4 regions of the Psychrobacillus sp. FSL H8-0510 genome follow, and region 2 is predicted to be linked to each of the others. Evidence: riboswitches for the same ligand, from Rfam matches in the RefSeq annotation. Region 2 holds a riboswitch; each other region holds the start of a gene.

Region 1 (4,935 bases), 2.4 Mb from region 2:
TGCACCGACATTTTTACCGCTTCATAAGACTGCAACGATGGTGGACGATCGGTATAACATCACGCAAGAAGAACAAAAAGATATCGAAAGTAAATTCTTCCCAGACGGAATAGATGGACCTCTTATGAAATTTCCGAGGAAAGAAAAGCAAAAACTAGCAACCTTAAGAGTTCTGATCCAAAGATTTGAAAAAGGAAAAACTTACACAGAGAAAGAAATAAATCATGTACTAAAGAATGCTTATGAGGATTTCGTAACATTAAGACGTTACTTAATAGAGTATGGATTTTTGGCCAGACAAGACGATGGTAGTGCGTATTGGGTGAAAAACTAAGTAGAAGGATGGAATATAAATGGATCGCAAAAAAGAATTAAAACAAGAATATAAAGAAATTAAAATCGAGGGCGGAATTTACGTCATCACAAACAAACGAAACGGTAAAAAGTATGTAGCTTCTACACCTAATTTTAAAACGTTGAATGGGGTTAAATTTACATTAGAAAACGGACTCCATTCAAATAAAAATCTGCAAAAGGACTGGACTCAGTTCGGCAAAGATAATTTTGACATAGAGCATATGGAGATTATTAAAAAAGAGGAAACTGAAAGTAGGGTAGGCAAAAAAGAATTAGAAAGGTTATTGGAGAAATGGTTAGAAAAACTACAACCTTTCGGTGAAGAAGGGTATCATAGCTAAAATGAATTTTATGGAATAGTAAAAAGATGGGTATCAAGAAAATAACACGATAATTACTTAATACCCATCTATTTGTAACAATCAATTCCCCAAAATATATGCCTTTAACAACGCGACACGTTCTCGCGTACGAACCTTGAATTCAACCACTTTGGGAGTTTTAGCAGCCACGACATCTGATTTCCATCCTAGTTTACTTGCTAGTACTTTGGATCGTTGTAAATGGTAGTCGCTTGTTATAAGGGTGACGGAGTCGATATTACTGGGTAGTAATTCTTGTGAGAACAGTAGATTTTCATATGTTGAGGTGGCTTTGTCTTCTAAGATGAGTCGATCTTCGGCTATGCCATTTTCCAATAGAAAATCTCTCATCACCACGGCCTCTTCGATATCTTCATCGGGACCTCGTCCACCTGAAAGTACTAATTTTACATGGGTATATTTTTGGGCATACGCAAGAGCAGCCTCCAATCGATACTGTAAAGCAAAAGAAGGGATATTCCCTTTTTTCACTTTGGCACCAAGCACAATAGCATATTGATTGGTGCCATCTGCCTTTGGATTTTGACCATTTTCAAGCCAATTACTCGTGAGAACCCATATCCCAATTCCACTAGAAATAATCACTACTAATGGGATAAGCACGATCCACCTCATTTTCTTCTTCATGATATTCACTCATTTCATACAGATGGTTTCTTCTTACTTAAGAAAGTGGAGATTCTCATCTCTTCCTTTCGCATTAAACGACGGAAATTCTCGAGATGTAGTACAACAGCCATCAAAAATAGGAATCCGGCAATAGCCATTGGCCCTACTCCTTCTGCAAACCAAATGGATGCACCGATAAAAACAAAGTAAAAAACAAACACACCAATTAATAAATAGTCCGTTAATAATGTAGTTCCGATTAATAATATAAGTCCGATTAAACCAAGCGGCCAGCTAAGAGCAAGTAGTACACCAATAAGGGATGCAGTGCCTTTACCACCTTTAAATTTAGTGTAAAGAGGGAAGTTATGTCCAAGTATTACAGCAGCACCTGCACTATATAGCAGGATGTCCTGTTCCACTATCGAAAAATGTGCGTACTGTGAAACCCAAAAACCCGTCCCAATTACGACTATAACTCCCTTTAAAATATCAATTATGGCAACTAAAATGCCATATTTTGCGCCAAGAACAATAGCTGCATTTGAGGCGCCAGAATTTTTTAAGCCCTCTTTTTTAATATTTACCCCACTCAGATACTGAGCTATTTTAGAACCGTGAATGGACCCAACAAGATAACTGATCACAAGGATACAAATCATCGGAATGAGCATTTTTTTCACCCCCATTAACTTCAATATATTAAACGAATGAAAAGATGAGAAGTTTCAGAATTTTAAAGTATATGTTTTTTAATTATTCAAAAAAGTATTGACAAATAGATTGGTAGAAATCTATACTGTGTAACAAGATGGAAAACTAAATCTAATACTCTTATCAAGAGTGGCGGAGGGAATAGGCCCTACGATGCCCGGCAACCAACAAGTTCTCAACTTGGAAAGGTGCTAAATCCTACAAATTCTAAATTGAATTTGGAAGATAAGAGGAGGAACATGCGAATTTGCACCCTCTTCTTAATTGAAGAGGGTTTTTTGTTTGTTCTAATCCTCCCTCGCCTCCATAAGCGTCCATCTAACTACATTTTAGGAGGAATTCAAATGACCAATCTACAAAAAGAAACACTACTTTTACACGGTGGCCAACAACCAGATCCAGTGACTGGATCACGAGCAGTACCCATTCATAAGACGACATCCTTTGTATTTAGAGATACAGAACATGCACAAAACCTATTTGCTCTTGCAGAAACAGGTAATATCTATTCACGTATTACGAATCCAACTGTGGATGTATTTGAACAACGAATTGCATTATTAGAGGGGGGAACGGCAGCAGTTGCATTTTCTTCAGGAATGGCAGCTATCGCATTTTCTATATTAAACATTGCAGGAGCAGGAGACGAAATTATTGCTGCTGAGAATTTATACGGTGGTACGTTTAATTTATTTGCTCATACATTGCCGCGATATGGTATAACGGTGAAATTTGTAGATTCTACAGATCCAGAAAATTTCCGAGCTGCTGTGACAGATAAAACGAAAGCATTTTTTGGAGAAATTATAGGAAACCCAAGCTTAAATGTATTAGATATAGAAAACGTAGCAGCCATTGCTAACGAAGTAGGAGTGCCTTTACTTGTAGATAGCACATTTGCTACTCCATATGGATCGAACCCTATTAAGTACGGTGCTCATGTCGTAATTCATTCAGCGACTAAGTGGATTGGTGGTCATGGTACTACGATTGGTGGAGTTGTAGTAGATGGAGGAAACTTCAATTGGGACTCCGAGAAATTTCCAGGATTCACACAACCGGATGTGACCTATCATGGTCTAAGATATGGAATAGACGTTCCAAACGTGGCATTTGCAGTGAAATTACGCGTTCAATTGCTTCGTGATTTTGGTCCAACTTTAAGTCCTGAAGCAGCATTTTCCTTTTTACAAGGACTAGAAACACTTCATTTACGCGTACCAAAGCATAATGAAAATGCACAAAAAATTGCGGAGTACTTAGAAAGTAACGAAGAAGTAACTTGGGTTAACTACTTAGGTTTAGAAAGTCATCCCTCCCATGAGCTTGCTAAAAAGTACTTACAGAATGGTTTTGGTTCCATCCTAACTTTTGGAGTGAAAGGTGGTAAAGAGGCAGGTCGTAATATTATCGATAATATTGAAATTTGGTCGCATGTAGCTAATGTCGGGGATGCTAAATCGCTAATAATCCACCCTGCATCTACAACACATCAGCAGTTAACTCCTGAAGACTTGGTGAAATCGGGCGTTACAGAAGACTTAATTCGCTTGTCTGTTGGACTAGAGGCGGTTGAGGATTTACAGTCTGCCCTTGATAAAGTACTTGTGGGAAAAACAAATGTCCTCTCTAGATAGAATTTTATTGATAATTGAGTAAAAATGGGCTACAATATGTAAAATAGTTCTTCGTATATGAATGCGATTAGATTTTACAAATTGAAGCAAATTGGAACTCAATTGTGCAAATTCAGTTGGAGGAGATAGCATGGCGACGATAAAAGCAGCAATCCTAGGTTTCGGAACAGTCGGGCAAGGGATTTACAACATTGTAAATGAAAAAAGAGAAGATCTGAAAAAGTCTTTAGGATTAGAACTAGAAATTAGTGCGATCCTCGTAAACAATGTTGGAAAAGAAAGAATGGCTACACCTGGTGTGTTAGTAACTGATAACTTTGAGGATATTATTAATATACCTGGACTCCAAGTGGTATTCGAGGCAATTGTAAATGAGGAACCGGCATATAACTACTTATGTAGAGCGATTGATAAAGGATGTCATGTAATAACAGCAAATAAAGTAATGTTCTCCAAATATAGTATTCCATTACATGAGCGTGCAAAGTCTCGTGGAGTATTTATAGGATATGAAGCAACAACAGCCGGCGGAGTTCCAGTTATTAAGACATTAAAAAATCTATTACAAGTTAACTCAGTGAAAAGAATCCAAGGGATCTTAAATGGTACGTCGAACTACATTTTGACACAAATGCGTCAGGATGAATGTCCATTTGATGACTCATTAAAAGAGGCGCAGGACCTTGGTTATGCAGAAGCAGATCCATTTAACGATGTGTCCGGGCAAGATGCTTTCCGAAAACTGATGATACTAAGCGCACTAGCGTTTAAAAAACAGCCCAATTGGAACGATGTTCGTGTAGTTGGTATTGATGAAATCTCATTAGAGGATGTCCGCAAAGCCAAAGAACAAGGACTACGTTATCGCCATGTAGCAGAAATAGAGCAAGACGAAAACGGTGAACTATACGCATCAGTTGGTCCACAACTAGTAGGGCCAGATCATCCATTATACTCAATAGAAGGTGTAAACAACGCAGTTGCACTAGATACAAACTATATTGGAACATTAACATTAGTCGGTCCAGGAGCAGGTATGTACCCAACAGCAAGTGTGATGGTAGAAGATTATGCAGAAATAATCGGAAAAAGAGCTGGATTCTTTATTACTATATAATTTTTAGTTTAGGGTACTAGTATATTTTATTTATTTACTTAATTGATTGAAGTGGAGGGCGGCGACTCCAGCGGGAAGCGTCCGCCTGAAGCGAAAATCAACGGTATTGTTTACAGGA
Region 2 (4,935 bases):
GAGTGTAGAGGGGAAATCTTCGTTTCCCATAGATACGAGTTTTTGGGAGGATTTGTGGGATCAATATACAAACGAGTTCCAAGAAGTAGTGATCCATTGTTGGTTGGAAGAACTAGAAGTGTTAGAAGAGTTAAACTCTCGAGCTGTTTCCGTTCAGACAGAAGGATTGATGAAAGTGATTACTATTAATCTAACGGATGAAAATAGACTCTATTTTAGAAATTATTCTGTTGATCCAAAAGGTGGTTTAAAGTGGTATACAATGTTCTTTCAAGAAGATGGGGTTGAACAGATGGAAATAGGTCATTATGGTTCTGAAATTATTCTATATAAAGTTAATGAAGAGGAAGCCGAAAAGTTTGTAGAAATATTTCCTAAAATAACGGATAGTGAATATCATGAGACTAATGGTGACTAGAATAATGCTAATTTGACTTAATCATCCTTTGCAATAAAATATACTTATTATTCTTTTTAGCAAATAAAAGCACAAATATAAAAAAAGAGTCCAAATTCATTCGAATTTGGACTCTTTTTGATGTTTACTCTATTAAGCTAATGGTCCGCCTTTAAAGGAAATGTCTTCAGAAACTGTACCAAACTTTTTAAAGTTTTCACGGAATGACTGAGCTAGCTCAGCAGCTTTTTGGTCATATGCTGCTTTGTCTGCCCATGCATTACGAGGGATAAGTACTTCAGAAGGTACTCCTTCTACTTCTGTAGGAATAGCTAAACCAAATACTGCATCTGTTGCTGTTTGGGTATTGTTTAGTTTGCCATCAATTGCAGCACGAACCATTGTACGTGTGTATGAAAGCTTCATACGGTTACCTACGCCGTATTCTCCGCCAGTCCAACCAGTGTTTACTAAGAATACTTGTGCACCGTGCTCGTCAATCTTCTTGCCTAGCATTTCTGCATACACTGTTGCATGTAATGGTAGGAAGGGCGAACCGAAGCAAGTCGAGAATACCGGTTGTGGCGATGTAACTCCACGTTCAGTACCAGCAAGTTTAGAAGTAAAGCCACTTAAGAAATGGTACATTGCTTGTTCTTTCGTTAGTTTACTAATCGGAGGCAATACGCCAAAAGCGTCCGCAGTTAAGAAAATAATTGTATTTGGGTGACCTGCTACTGAAGGGTCTACAATATTATCGATATATTGAATTGGGTATGCAGCACGTGTATTTTCGGTTAATGAGTTATCTGCATAGTTAGCTACGCGAGTTTCTGCATCTACTACTACGTTTTCTAGGACCGTGCCGAATGAGATCGCGTCCCAAATTTGTGGTTCGTTTTCACGAGTTAGGTCGATACATTTTGCGTAACAGCCACCTTCGATATTGAACACACCGTTATCCGACCAACCGTGCTCATCGTCTCCGATTAATTTGCGACCAGCATCTGCTGAAAGGGTAGTTTTCCCTGTTCCTGATAATCCGAAGAATAATGTAACGTCTCCATCATCCCCAACGTTTGCAGAGCAGTGCATTGGTAAAATGTCCTGTTCTGGTAGTAAGTAGTTCATAATAGAGAAAATAGATTTCTTCATCTCGCCAGCATACTCAGTTCCACCGATTAGAACTGTGCGTTTTTCCATAGATACGATGATAAAAGTCTCTGAGTGAGTACCGTCTACCGCTGGATCTGCTTTAAAGTTAGGAGCAGATAGAATAGTGAAATCAGTCGTATGAGTAGCAAGTTCTTCTTGTGTTGGTCGTATGAATAGCTGATGAGCGAAAAGGTTATGCCAAGCGTATTCGTTAATAATTTGAATACCTAAACGTGATTCTTTGTCTGCTCCTGCATATCCTTTAAACTCGAATATTTCATCTTGTTTGTTTAAGAAGTTAATCATTTTTTTATATAATGCTTCGAAAATGTCAGAAGAAATTGGTTGGTTTACTGAGCCCCAATCGATTTTGTCTTTAGAAATAGCTTCATCTACTATATACTTATCTTGGGGAGAACGGCCAGTATATTTTCCTGTTTCAGCTTTAACTGCACCAGTAGAAGTTAGTACTGCTTCTCCTCTTGTTGTAGCTTTTTCCACAAGTTGTGGCACTGACAATTGGCTGCTAACGTTATTTCCTGCTAACAATGCTTTCAGTTCACTCACTGTTTCGATTGAATTCATTTTGAATATACCATCCTTTTTTTATATTTCCTCTTCAAAAGAGGAAGTTTTCTAGATATGTGAATTAGTATAACACATTAGCTTCATTAGTCTATACTATTCACTTTTAATTTTTTCTTTTGTGTATAAAATACAAACAAAAATAGTTGACATCTTATACATACTTACGTATGATGATAAATTGAACGGATACTCTTATCCCGAGCTGGTGGAGGGGTCAGGCCCTATGAAACCCGGCAACCTGTAGTATTTTCATTATTACAAAGGTGCCAAACCTGAGACAAGGTGAAATTCCTTGATTGATAAGAGTGAAAGGTGCTTATGATACTAATACCTTTCCTCATGTATATTTACGTGAGTGAGAGGTTTTTTTATTGAACATCGCCCTTTATCCTTGTGTGCCAAGTCCGAAACGGCTTCAAGTTAACTTCAATGCATTTAACTTACATGTACTATTATGTGAAGAAAATGCATGAAACATTTTGAATGGCTTGACATGGGAATGAGTACCGTATCAATTCTTGAGAGAAATCTCGCGGGATATAGGAGGAACAATCTATGACACAACGTCGATTATTTACGTCAGAATCAGTGACAGAGGGACATCCAGATAAAATTTGTGATCAAATCTCTGATGCAATTCTAGATGCAATTCTAGCAGAAGACCCAAATGCTCGTGTAGCTTGTGAAACGAGTGTAACAACAGGGTTAGTATTAGTTGCTGGAGAAATTACTACATCTACTTATGTAGATATTCCAAAAGTAGTTCGTTCTACTATTAAAGAAATTGGTTATACACGTGCGAAGTATGGTTTTGACTCAGAAACTTCTGCTGTGCTAACTTCTATTGATGAACAATCACCTGACATTGCGCAGGGTGTAGATCAAGCGTTAGAAGCAAGAGAAGGATCTATGAGCGATTCTGATATAGATGCAATTGGAGCAGGAGACCAAGGCTTAATGTTTGGTTATGCTTGTAATGAAACTCCAGAGCTTATGCCGTTACCAATTAGTTTAGCGCATAAACTAGCTCACCGATTGGCACAAGTCCGTAAAGATGAAACTTTAGATTATCTTCGTCCAGATGGGAAAACACAAGTAACTGTAGAGTATGATGAGAACAATAATCCGGTTCATATCGATACAATAGTTATATCTACTCAACACCATCCGGAAATTACGTTAGAACAAATTCAAAAAGATATTAAAGAAGTAGTGATCAATCCGATTGTTCCTACAAATTTAATAGATGAAAATACAAAATACTTTATCAATCCAACTGGACGCTTTGTAATTGGTGGACCACAAGGAGATGCTGGTTTAACAGGACGTAAAATTATCGTAGATACTTACGGTGGATACGCTCGTCATGGTGGGGGAGCATTCTCTGGTAAAGATCCAACAAAAGTAGACCGTTCTGCTGCATACGCTGCACGCTATGTTGCTAAAAATATTGTTGCCGCTGGTCTTGCTGATCGTTGTGAAGTACAACTTGCTTATGCAATTGGTGTAGCTAAACCTGTTTCCATTGCTGTAGAAACTTTTGGTACTGGAAAAGTAGAAGAAGTGAAATTAGTTTCATATATTCGTGAACTATTCGACCTTCGTCCAGCAGGAATTATTAAAATGCTAGATCTACGCCGTCCAATATACAAACAAACTGCTGCTTATGGTCACTTTGGTCGTACAGATATTGATGTGCCATGGGAAAAAACAGATAAAGCTGCACAATTAAAACAAATGGCTGGATTATAATAGTATGAACAAAAAAGGCTAGGTACATGCCCAGTTCATTAAGTTCAAAACCCGTTTCTATCGTTTTTGAATGGCTTTGAACAGATGTTTTGCTATATTATTACCGATTGAATTTTTAGGTGTGCTGGTTGGTTGTGACGGAAGTCACAACCAACCAGCACACCTTTTTTCGGTAATCTTATGGCGTTTGTCTGTCCGTCGCCCTTCTATAACTCTAAGAAACAGGTTAGTGCATTTTTGGCTAACTAGAGATAAAATTCTTTCCTACTGAAAAGAGGAAGCTCACGAAGATGCAATTTCGTTCGCTATTTCGCTTCTTTATTTAGTAAAAACTCGCTATTTTCATTTATTTCCACTGTTACAAAATCTACTATCTTCATCCTTCATGACAGGATAGAATCCTTCATTCAACAGACTGTTTTATCACTATATTAACTTTGTACTACTCTTATCATGTAAGCGATAGGCTGTGTTGTTTCTTGTTGAGTAACTACTTGCTTAATAGATTGGAGTGCAAGGTGGCGACTCGGGTGGGATGAGTGAGACAGATGAGATATCACAACGACGCGTAGCGGCGGTGATAGCTCATCGCTCACCCCACCGAACGCGTCCACCTGAAACGCAAATCAGTAGTACTATTCATTCTTTCACCCAAAAACACAGTGTCCACAGTAAAATTTTATATACGCTTATCTTTCAAAAAAGGCTTTCCTATAAGGGAAAGCCTTTTTTCATGGGGAATATAATAAGAATCGATCAATGGGTGCTGATAATCGATCGATTGAGTCATAAAATCGATCGATGAAAGTTATTAATCGATCAATCAAGACAAATAATCACTAACAAATGTTATTTTTGAAGGGATTTATAGTATTGTCCTTTTTCTACATATTCTCGGATAATTCTTTGGACATCGGCCTTATCTTCATCGTTTAGCTCACGAACGACTTTTGCAGGGCTTCCTAGTGCCAAAGAATTGGGAGGTATCTTCTTGCCAGGAGGTACTAGACTACCTGCTCCGATGAATGCACCTTCTCCAATTT
Region 3 (4,935 bases), 870 kb from region 2:
CAAGGAAATTGTACGAGCTGCTATTCAAAATGGAATCAATTTTATAGATAGTGCCTTTATATATGGGATGGGAAGATCAGAAGAACTCATAGGAGAAGTATTAAAGGAATTTAACACGAGGCAAGATATGATTATTGCAACAAAAGGGGCACACAAGATAGAGGAAGGAAAGGTTATTGTAGATAACTCTCCTAAATTTTTAAGAGAGACCGTTGAAAATAGTTTGCGCAGACTGCAAACCGACTACATTGATCTATTCTATATCCATTTTCCAGATGAAGGAACTCCTAAGGATGAAGCAATTGGAACACTCTCACGACTTAAAGAAGAGGGTAAAATTAGAGCAATTGGCGTATCCAATTTCACAATGGATCAATTAACCGAAGCCAATAAAGACGGGAATTTAGAAGTAATCCAATCAGGCTATAATCTATTCAAAAGAGAGGCAGAAAATGACTTAATCCCTTTTTGCGCCAAACACCAAATTTCATTTATCCCGTATTTCCCTCTTGCTTCTGGTCTTTTGACAGGAAAATTCAATAAAGATTCTATAATTGAAGACGGCCGATCAAAAAATCCGTTATTTCAAGGGGAGGTTTATATTCGTAACTTGGAAAAGATTGAGTCTCTTCGTAGTATAGCAAATGATAAACAAGCGGAGGTTTCTTCCATTGTTCTTGCATGGTATCTAGCACAAAATACCATAGATACAGTAATTCCTGGAGCTAAAAAACCAGAACAAGTGTTACGAAATCTGAAAGCACTTGAAGTGGAACTGACGATAGAAGAAATGCAGGAAATTAACCGAATTTTTAAGACAGAATAAAAAATTATAATGCTCATTTTCATCAACATATATAGGCTGATCGTGAATTCACTCACGGCCAGCCTTTTAGTTATTCCCAATCATAAGGAGTTTCTTGGTACACATAATAATTCAACCAATTGGAAAAAAGTAAATGTGTATGGGAACGCCAGGAGTTCATCGGTATTTGTGTTGGATCATCGTTTGGAAAATAATTTTTTGGGACATCAATATCCACACCTTTTTTAATATCTCGGTTATATTCGTCTGCAAGTGTAGTTGCATCATACTCTAAATGACCCGTAATCATAATATGCTTTTTATCTTTTGATATTACTAGAAAAACACCCGCATCCTTTGAGTCGGAAAGCAGTATTAAACGAGGGTCTTTTTTTATTTCATCGAAAGATACAGCTGTGTACCGAGACACAGGCGCGTGAAATTCATCATTAAACCCTCGCACTAAATGTACAGTTGGGTCTGATAAACGATGACTGAATACCCCAAAGCATTTCTTAGACAAGTCATATTTCCCGATACCATAGTGATGGTAGAGAGCGGCTTGAGCCCCCCAACAAATGTGTAAAACAGAGGTCACCTGAGTTTTAGACCAATCCATTATTTCCATAATCTCATTCCAATAATTAACGTCTTCAAATTTTAAATGCTCAATAGGGGCACCGGTAATAATCATCCCATCGTATTTTCGGTGCTTAATATCCTCGAATGTCGTATAAAAAGTGTCTAGATGTGTTTTACTTACATTTTTAGAATCGTGGGTTGCCATATGTAAAAAGGTTACATTTACTTGTAGCGACGTATTTCCTAGTAAACGGAGCAATTGAAGCTCTGTTTTTTCTTTTTCAGGCATAAGGTTCAAGATAACAATATTTAACGGACGTATGTCTTGAGCTATCGCTCGATCGGTGTCCATGATAAATATTTTCTCGTTTTTAAGATGTTCAGCTGCAGGTAACTGTTTTGGTATATTTATAGGCAATTTGTTGTCCTCCTTTAAATTCAAAAAACCCTCTTTCCTATAAACAAGAAAAGAGGGTGAACGTTTTGCTCTCGATTCTTATCTTTCAAGAAATTATCTTGTAGGAGTTAGCACCTTTCTGACTACTCAGAGGTTGCTGAAGCTTCAACGGGCCATTTCCCTCGGCTTCTCTTGATAAGAGTTATTAAATTATATTGTTCTTCCTGAGTGAATATTAACATTTGTTTTCAAACAATTCAACTTCTTTTAAACTTTAAAGCGATTCACTGCATTCGCTAATTTGTCACTAAGCTCTGTAAGAGTCTCCGAAGCTTTCGCTACCGATTGGATTGCTCTTAGTTGTTCATCTGATGATGCACTTACTTCTTCACATGCTGCTGCGGTTTGCTCTGAAGTTGAAGCCATCATTTGAATCGTATCTACAACTTGATCCTTAAAGGTAGAAACCTGTTCAATTTCTGCTGAAACAGCATCGATCGAAGTTTGTAAATTATTCATCAGTAACGATATTTCACCAAAAGTTACTTCTGTATTTGTTACAACAGAGCCCTGTTCACGGAAAGTTTTGATAGTATCTTCCATTTGTTGTCCTACAGTATGTGATTCACTTTGAAGTTCCGTAATAGTATGCTTTACTTCTTCTGTCGCTTTTGCAGATTGCTCCGCTAGTTTCCGTACTTCATCCGCTACGACTGCAAATCCTTTACCATGCTCCCCTGCCCGTGCAGCTTCAATACTTGCATTCAATGCGAGTAGGTTCGTCTGTGCAGAAATTTGCATAATAGTTTCCATCACACTACCAATCGCATTTACTCTAACTTCCAATGTACTAAACAACGTGGACATAGAGATTAGATTTGACTCCCAGTTTTGGAAAGATGATTTAAGTTCACTCATTTGGTTTTGACCATTCGAATTCATAGTGTTTGCTTTTATAGCTATATCAGTCATCATTACTGATTTTTCATTGATGAGATTGATTTGATCACTTAAGTGCAACGAACTTTCTGTTACGTCTACAGCATCTTCTGCGGATTTAGAAGCACCTACCGCAATCTCACTCACAGCTGACGAAACTTGCTCTGCGGAAGCGTTTGTTTCTTCTGCCACCGCACTTAAACTTTCCGAATTCGATTGGACATTACTCGCAGACTCTTTCACGACCTGAATAATTTCATTCATATTTACAGCCATCTTGTTGAAGTTATTCGCTAGTTGTCCGATTTCATCCTTGGATTTAATATTAGCCTGAACAGTTAAATCTCCTTCTGCCATAGAATCCATCAATCTTTTTAGTTGTTCAATCGGTTTCAATATACGACTTATTAGGAAAAATAATACTAAAAAGATTAACGCTTCTATACATATAACAATAATAATTATTTGTGAACGAATACTGTCAGCTGTTTGATGGATTTTACTTTCTTCATAAACAGCGCCTACCTTCCAATCTAATCCTGGTAACGTAGTGTATACAGTAGTTGTGTTAGTACCATCCATCAAACCGGTCACATGTCCTGTTTCTGAGGTACTAGAAAGCATTTTCTTTACAGAAGAATCCTTGGATAAATTTTCACCAAATAACGTTGGATGAACAATGGCATTACCATCAGCATCTACAATTATAGGATAACCTTCGTACCCCAACTCGCTGTCAGCTAACGTTTCTGTTAACTTCGACAGTAAAATATCAATAGCAAGAACACCGACCACTTGGCCATTTTTAATAACAGCTTTAGCACCAGAAATAGCATATTCTCCAGTTGCTGCATCCACAAATGGTTTAGACCAGCTATAACTCTCTTTGTTTGAAACAGCATTGGAATACCATTCTCTTGAGGTTGGATCAAATTCTGCTCCAAGATCCGCTTCTGGTATTATTTCAATCGATTTATCTGGAAAAGCGATATACACAGATGCTACAGCATCATACAAAGAAACAAATTCATTGAATCTAGTATCTAAGTTTTTTTCTAATTGAGTAGTCAATACTACATTCGTAGCTTTTTCATTATTTTCAAAATCTAAAATTGCATTAGAAGTAGATAGTTGTAAAAGTCCTTTTTCGTATACAGCTAGATAATTTTGTATGGATGAGGTCATTTCTTTAACTATTACTTGGCTCTGGTCAAGTAAATCTTTTTCGGTCTTTTCACTTATTGTATTTGTACTAATACTTATTAGCGGTATCATGCTTACGAATATTAATGCCATTACTGAAACAATAATTTTCCACTTTATTGATTTTCTCATTTTCCATCTACTCTCTATATAAAATTAAATACATGCCAATATTACTAATCCATTTGGGATAGTATTTAATTTATTATATAGTACAAATGTATGAATGTTAATGCTCTTTTCTAACTATTTGATAAATTTATTTTCTATTATCAAAATTATATACAATTTGAATCATCTTCTTGCTCTATCCATTCCAGAGTCAATTTCTCTATCTTCATTTCATTTGATTCAATAGCTTTCAAAAGTTTTTCGTATGTCTCCCAATCCTCTTCTATTTCGATTTGCTCTTTTAGGTTGGAAATTTCTTTTTCCACTGCTTGAATCTCTTCCTCAATCTTTCGTTCTACACTTCCCCCTGCACTTCTTTTATATGTTGGTTTTTCTTGTTTTTCATTTTTAAAAGGAATTTCAATCGCTACTTGCTCTTCCCACTTTATACGCGCCCAATCATATGACCCTTCAAAAGTTGTTAGCTGACCTTGTTCTAACCAGACCGTTTTCGGGAATAATTTGTTCAAAAAGTATCGGTCATGTGAAACAGCTAAAATAGTACCATCAAAATCACCCAAAGCATCTTCCAGGACCTCTCTCGATTCGATATCTAAATGGTTCGTCGGCTCATCAAGAATTAGGAGGTTAATATCCTGATGCATAAGTTGCGCTAAGCGAAGTCTCATACGTTCTCCACCACTTAAATCACCTATTCGCTTGAAAACATCGGGACCAAAGAACATAAACTTCGCAAGAATATGGCGAGCATCGCCCTCTACTAAATTTAACTCACTTCGAAATACATCAATCAGCCTTGCCTTCGGATTCTGTATTTCGAAATACTGCGATAAATAACCTACACGCACATTGCTACCTAACCGAGCCTCTCCATTAT
Region 4 (4,935 bases), 2.1 Mb from region 2:
TAGAACGCTTGAATCACATCTTGATAAGCAACAACTAAATCTGCAAACAATTCTTCTTGGCTCGCATAAACTCCCTCTTCAATAGTAGCACGGTACAATAACATATTAGGGCTAGGTATAGTAAATTTAGCTACAGCTTCACCAACTATTCCTTGAAGAAACTTAAAGTGTTCAATCATATAGTGCGTGCTAAACCGGATCTTTCCGGTTACTTTAATACCATGTGCTCTTGTTTGTACACCTTTAAACGTTAATCCTTTGTCTGTTTCATAAAACTCTACCCCGTCAAATCCACTAAGAAAATCGAAATGCCACCATTTACGTCTAAATTCTCCGTCCGAAATAGACTGGAGTCCTATATCTTTTTGTTTGGTGACTAGTTTTGTAATTTCTTCATCTTCTATTTGTTTTAAGTGATCTGCAGTTATTTCATTATTTTCGAATTGTAGACGAGCTTCTTTTAAGCGAGCTGGTCGTAAAAAACTTCCTACGTGATCTGCTTTGAATGGTGTATTTACAACTAGTGATTTTGACATTTTATATTCCTACTTTCTCCTGTTGTTTGGATGCTATTTCTAACGATTGTTCAAAGTCAGCTATTAAATCATCAACATTCTCTAATCCAACGGAAAAACGTAGAAGGCCATCTGTTATGCCCCGCTTTTCTCTTTCGGCTTTAGGCATTGCTGCATGAGACATTTGAGCAGGGTGGGAGAGGATGGATTCTACTCCGCCAAGACTAACTGCGAATACAGGAATCCTAATATTTTCTACGAATGACTTAGCAATGGATCTATTTGGTAAACGGAAGGAAAGAACTGCACCGGCACTACTCGACTGTCTGTTATGTGTATCAAATCCTGGATGAGTGGACAGTCCAGGAAAATAGACTTTTTCGACTAAATCATGCCCACTTAAATAGTTGGCAATTTTTCTCGCAGTTTCAGCAGATTTTTCAAATCGTACACTTAGTGTTTTTATCCCTTGTATGAGAGAAAATGAATCTTGTGCACCTAAAATAGCACCGAATGAGTTCTGGATAAATGCTAAACGATTACCTAAATCATCATCTTTTGTAACTGCAAGTCCTGCAATAACATCGCTATGTCCGGATAAAAATTTTGTGGCACTATGTAAAACGACATCTACTCCCAAGTCCAGTGGACGTTGGTATAATGGTGTCATAAATGTATTGTCTAAAAAGGTTAAACAGTCATGGGACTTTGCAAGCTCTACTACTGCATGAATATCAGTGATACCCAAGCAAGGGTTCGAGGGTGTCTCAATGTATATTAGTTTTGTATTGGGTTGTATTGCTCTTGTAATTGCATCGATGTCAGTAAAATCTGCAAAGCTGTGCTCAATCCCAAAACGAGGCAATACTTCGGTAACAAAGCGAAAGGTACCGCCGTATACATCTTCTGTAATAACGATATGATCGCCAGAAGACAAAAGCATAAAAGCAGAAGAAATAGCTGCAATTCCCGAAGCAAATGCAAGTCCTCTAGTTCCTCCCTCTAGTTCCGCAATGGTTTTTTCAAGTGCTTCTCTTGTAGGGTTTCCCGATCGACTATAGTCATAAGGGCCGAAATTATCAAAGCTTTCTTGATGAAAGGTGGAGGATAAATAAATAGGAACATTGACAGCTCCCGTTATTATTTCTGAATTTCCACGAGTAGAGGCGACGACTAGACTAGTTTCCAATGACTCTTTGAAATCACTCATTTTAAACCCTCACTTTCTAAAGTATTAAATACTTGTTGTAAATCTGTTATTAAATCTTCGACCTCTTCAATTCCCACCGAAAAACGAAGGAGACTATTATCAACCCCTCGTGCAATTCGTTCCATCTCCGGTATATCCGCATGTGTTTGTGTAGCAGGATAAGTGATAAAGCTTTCCACACCGCCAAGACTCTCTGCAAATACAATTAATTTCAAATTCTCTAGGAAAGGGGCAACCCCCTCGCTTTTATGTAAACGGAAGGATAACATCCCACCAACCCCAGGATATAATACATCTTTAACTGCAGGCTCTTGCTTTAAAAACTCTGCAATTCTTTTAGCGTTTAAATCATGTTGCTTCATACGTAGATGAAGCGTCTTTAATCCTCTTATGAGTAACCAAGAATCGAAAGGAGAAAGGACGGCTCCTGCTGCATTATGATTAGTTTGCAGCTGTTCACTAAGTTCCGCACCCTTCGAGACGACAAGTCCCGCAAGAACGTCATTATGTCCACCAATATATTTGGTACCACTATGAATGACAATATCAGCACCCATTTCAATAGGTCGCTGTAAGTAAGGAGTAAGGAATGTATTGTCTACGATTAAAAGTAGATTATGCTCTTTTGCAACCTCAGCAAATAGTTGGATATCAATTTCCAACATCAAGGGGTTTGTTGGGGTTTCAATAAATAAAGCTTTTGTATTTTTGGTTATCAATGCTGTTACTTCTTCAGCTGATTCAAACTTTGCATAAGTGGTACGAATATTATAAGAATCTGCATACTGGTTAAATAACCGGTAGGTTCCACCATATAAATCATCAGGCGCAATTAATTCATCCCCTGAGCGAAAAAGGGACAAAACCAATTGTATAGCGGCCATGCCAGAACTACAGGCAAAGCCAGCATCTCCATCTTCTAACTTTGCAATTCCATCTTCTAAAATAGCGCGAGTTGGGTTTTTAGTTCGTGTGTAGTCATATCCTGTTGACTGCCCGATCCCATTATGTTTGTAAGCTGTTGAAAGATAAATAGGGGGATTTACCGCACCAGTTTTCTCATCACTATGGTTGCCCAATTGAACTAACTGTGTATCGATACTGTTCTTTGACATTAGATGCTCATCCTTTACAATTAAAATAAAAAAAGAGGATTCTCTAATAAGAAGAGAATCCTCAAGTAATATTGAAGTTTGTCTTCTTATCTTCAAGACGTCAAACGTCTATTTGGAATTAGCACCATACCTAAACGTGGCTGGTTGCTGAGACATCTACGGGCCAATCCCTCCGTCTCTCTGGATAAGAAAAATATATTAAATTATCACAATTTTGAATTTAAATAAGCTTAACACGTAGATGTGTTTTTAACAAGATGCATTTTGTTCAACATCATAACAAAAATGTCCATATTAAAACAATTACACCGAGTATTAATGATATCCAACCTACTATTAACTTGTGAGAATAAGCTAAAGCTACTAGCCCCAAAAGAACTGCTCCAGCACCTAGCCAAAGCGGAGCATAAAAGAAACCTAGCACCCCTAAAACGATGCCTAACAAACCAACCCATAATCCTGTAGAAGACTCCATCGTATCCACCTCCCATCTTGTATTGTAGGAACATAAGGCATAATGCTCCTCGTAATATTATATGAAGGTTTAGGAAAGGGAGATAAACAATCGAGGGTGTATTGGGTGCTTTGCTATTTATTTAAATAAACAAAATACTAGAATGTTGTTAAAAATTTGTTATACTAACAAACAGACCCGTCGGTATGTTAGGAGGAAATTCAGATATGGATACTAAATCACTCATAATTGAAACTGCTACAACACTGTTTCAACAAAAAGGCTACAAAACTGTAGGACTAACAGAAATTTTAAAAGCATGTAACGTTACAAAAGGGGCCCTTTACCACCACTTTCCAAATGGCAAAGACGAACTCTTAATAACTTGTTTACATGCTTTAAAAGAAGATATTACAACAGATATTAAAGTGATTTTCAGTAAGCATCCTTCGACTGAAGATGCCATAGTTTCCATGATTGATAAATTAATTCGTAGTTTTGAAAAGGATGGGACCATCACTGGCTATACATTTAGCAGTATCGTTAGTGAGATGGCGACAATGAGTGAGCCTGTCCGAACCGCTTGTAGTGATTTGTATGAAAATATAGAGCAAATTTATTATATTAAACTATTAGCGGATGGTTTTTCGGTTGAAAAGGCTACTGCCATTTCATTATTATTGACTGCTTCAATTGAAGGAGCAATGATGCTGTGTTTAACTCAGCAATCAACTAATCCCTTAATAAAAATTTCAAAACTATTACCAACTTTATTAAAGAATTTCTGAAAAGGAAATCCAATATATAAAAAGAGTACAGTAACTCTGTAATATTGTAGGAATTGTCGGCTGTTTAATGAAACAGCTTTTAATAATGCACTCAGGAATCTGTGGACTAGCTTTAATCCAAGCGAAAACCCATATTAACATGGTTTGCATATAGGATTTAAATGAAAAAATTATGGACACTTCAAAGAGTTTTTTCTCTCTATAACGTTATCCTCTATTATAAAAATCGACTGTTTTGCTTCATATTAATTGCCAAGGTCTAAATAAGCTTTTTGAAAGGAAGATAAGTAAGATATGCATCAAGATAAAAGACTACCAAAGAATGGTAAAGAAGGCGCAATATTTGGCGCAATCATTTGTACATTATCAGTACTATTTATAGGATCAATCAACATAATTCTTGCAGCTGGAGGATTTAACAGTGAGGTTGCAATGGATATGTTAATCCTGTTGCCTATTATTTGGGTTATTGTGATGATTATAGAACCGTTAGCTATCGGTCGTTTTGCTGAATTTTTAGCATCTAAATTTATTTCACCAACAGACGGTTTTGCTGCTCGTATTATGTTCCGTACACTGTTCACAGTTTTAGGTATGTCATTTACAATGACTATTGTTGGCGATATCATGGGGAATGGATTTACAACTGATATCTTTACTAACTTTATCCAAATTTGGCCACGTAACTTTTTAATAGCTCTATTCTTAGAAAGTTTGGTTATTCAACCGATTGCACGTTTTGTAATGGTTAAAATGCATGAAGCTCAAGATAGAAAAGCATTAGTTCAAACAAATACACAAAGTATCTAGGTAAAGTAAGGTACATGGACATTGCACTTACACATCGGATGAA

What was found. A riboswitch is a leader RNA that binds a small molecule or an ion and turns the genes downstream of it on or off. The one in region 2 is predicted to bind S-adenosylmethionine.
Region 1: it holds a riboswitch for S-adenosylmethionine, as region 2 does, so the genes downstream of both, MHI40_RS00970 (O-acetylhomoserine aminocarboxypropyltransferase/cysteine synthase family protein) here and metK (methionine adenosyltransferase) in region 2, are expected to answer to the same signal.
Region 3: it holds a riboswitch for S-adenosylmethionine, as region 2 does, so the genes downstream of both, metA (homoserine O-acetyltransferase MetA) here and metK (methionine adenosyltransferase) in region 2, are expected to answer to the same signal.
Region 4: it holds a riboswitch for S-adenosylmethionine, as region 2 does, so the genes downstream of both, MHI40_RS02565 (methionine biosynthesis PLP-dependent protein) here and metK (methionine adenosyltransferase) in region 2, are expected to answer to the same signal.

Annotation. Positions count from the first base shown of each region.
Region 1 is NZ_JBBOYZ010000001.1:188,532-193,466, forward strand. Features, by position in the region: gene MHI40_RS00950 (DUF2087 domain-containing protein) at 1-334, shown strand, start outside; gene MHI40_RS00955 (GIY-YIG nuclease family protein) at 354-698, shown strand; gene MHI40_RS00960 (YdcF family protein) at 780-1,367, opposite strand; gene MHI40_RS00965 (glycerol-3-phosphate acyltransferase) at 1,382-2,023, opposite strand; SAM riboswitch class I at 2,181-2,295, shown strand; gene MHI40_RS00970 (O-acetylhomoserine aminocarboxypropyltransferase/cysteine synthase family protein) at 2,408-3,700, shown strand; gene MHI40_RS00975 (homoserine dehydrogenase) at 3,831-4,817, shown strand.
Region 2 is NZ_JBBOYZ010000001.1:2,590,293-2,595,227, reverse strand. Features, by position in the region: gene MHI40_RS13085 (hypothetical protein) at 1-418, shown strand, start outside; gene pckA (phosphoenolpyruvate carboxykinase (ATP)) at 551-2,137, opposite strand; SAM riboswitch class I at 2,330-2,446, shown strand; gene metK (methionine adenosyltransferase) at 2,696-3,892, shown strand; gene MHI40_RS13070 (gamma carbonic anhydrase) at 4,742-4,935, opposite strand, start outside.
Region 3 is NZ_JBBOYZ010000001.1:1,719,201-1,724,135, reverse strand. Features, by position in the region: gene MHI40_RS08415 (aldo/keto reductase) at 1-826, shown strand, start outside; gene metA (homoserine O-acetyltransferase MetA) at 897-1,805, opposite strand; SAM riboswitch class I at 1,881-1,986, opposite strand; gene MHI40_RS08405 (methyl-accepting chemotaxis protein) at 2,052-4,058, opposite strand; gene abc-f (ribosomal protection-like ABC-F family protein) at 4,205-4,935, opposite strand, start outside.
Region 4 is NZ_JBBOYZ010000001.1:514,573-519,507, forward strand. Features, by position in the region: gene MHI40_RS02555 (5-methyltetrahydropteroyltriglutamate--homocysteine S-methyltransferase) at 1-536, opposite strand, end outside; gene metC (cystathionine beta-lyase) at 538-1,725, opposite strand; gene MHI40_RS02565 (methionine biosynthesis PLP-dependent protein) at 1,722-2,840, opposite strand; SAM riboswitch class I at 2,924-3,031, opposite strand; gene MHI40_RS02570 (hypothetical protein) at 3,115-3,315, opposite strand; gene MHI40_RS02575 (TetR/AcrR family transcriptional regulator) at 3,522-4,082, shown strand; gene MHI40_RS02580 (DUF2798 domain-containing protein) at 4,377-4,892, shown strand.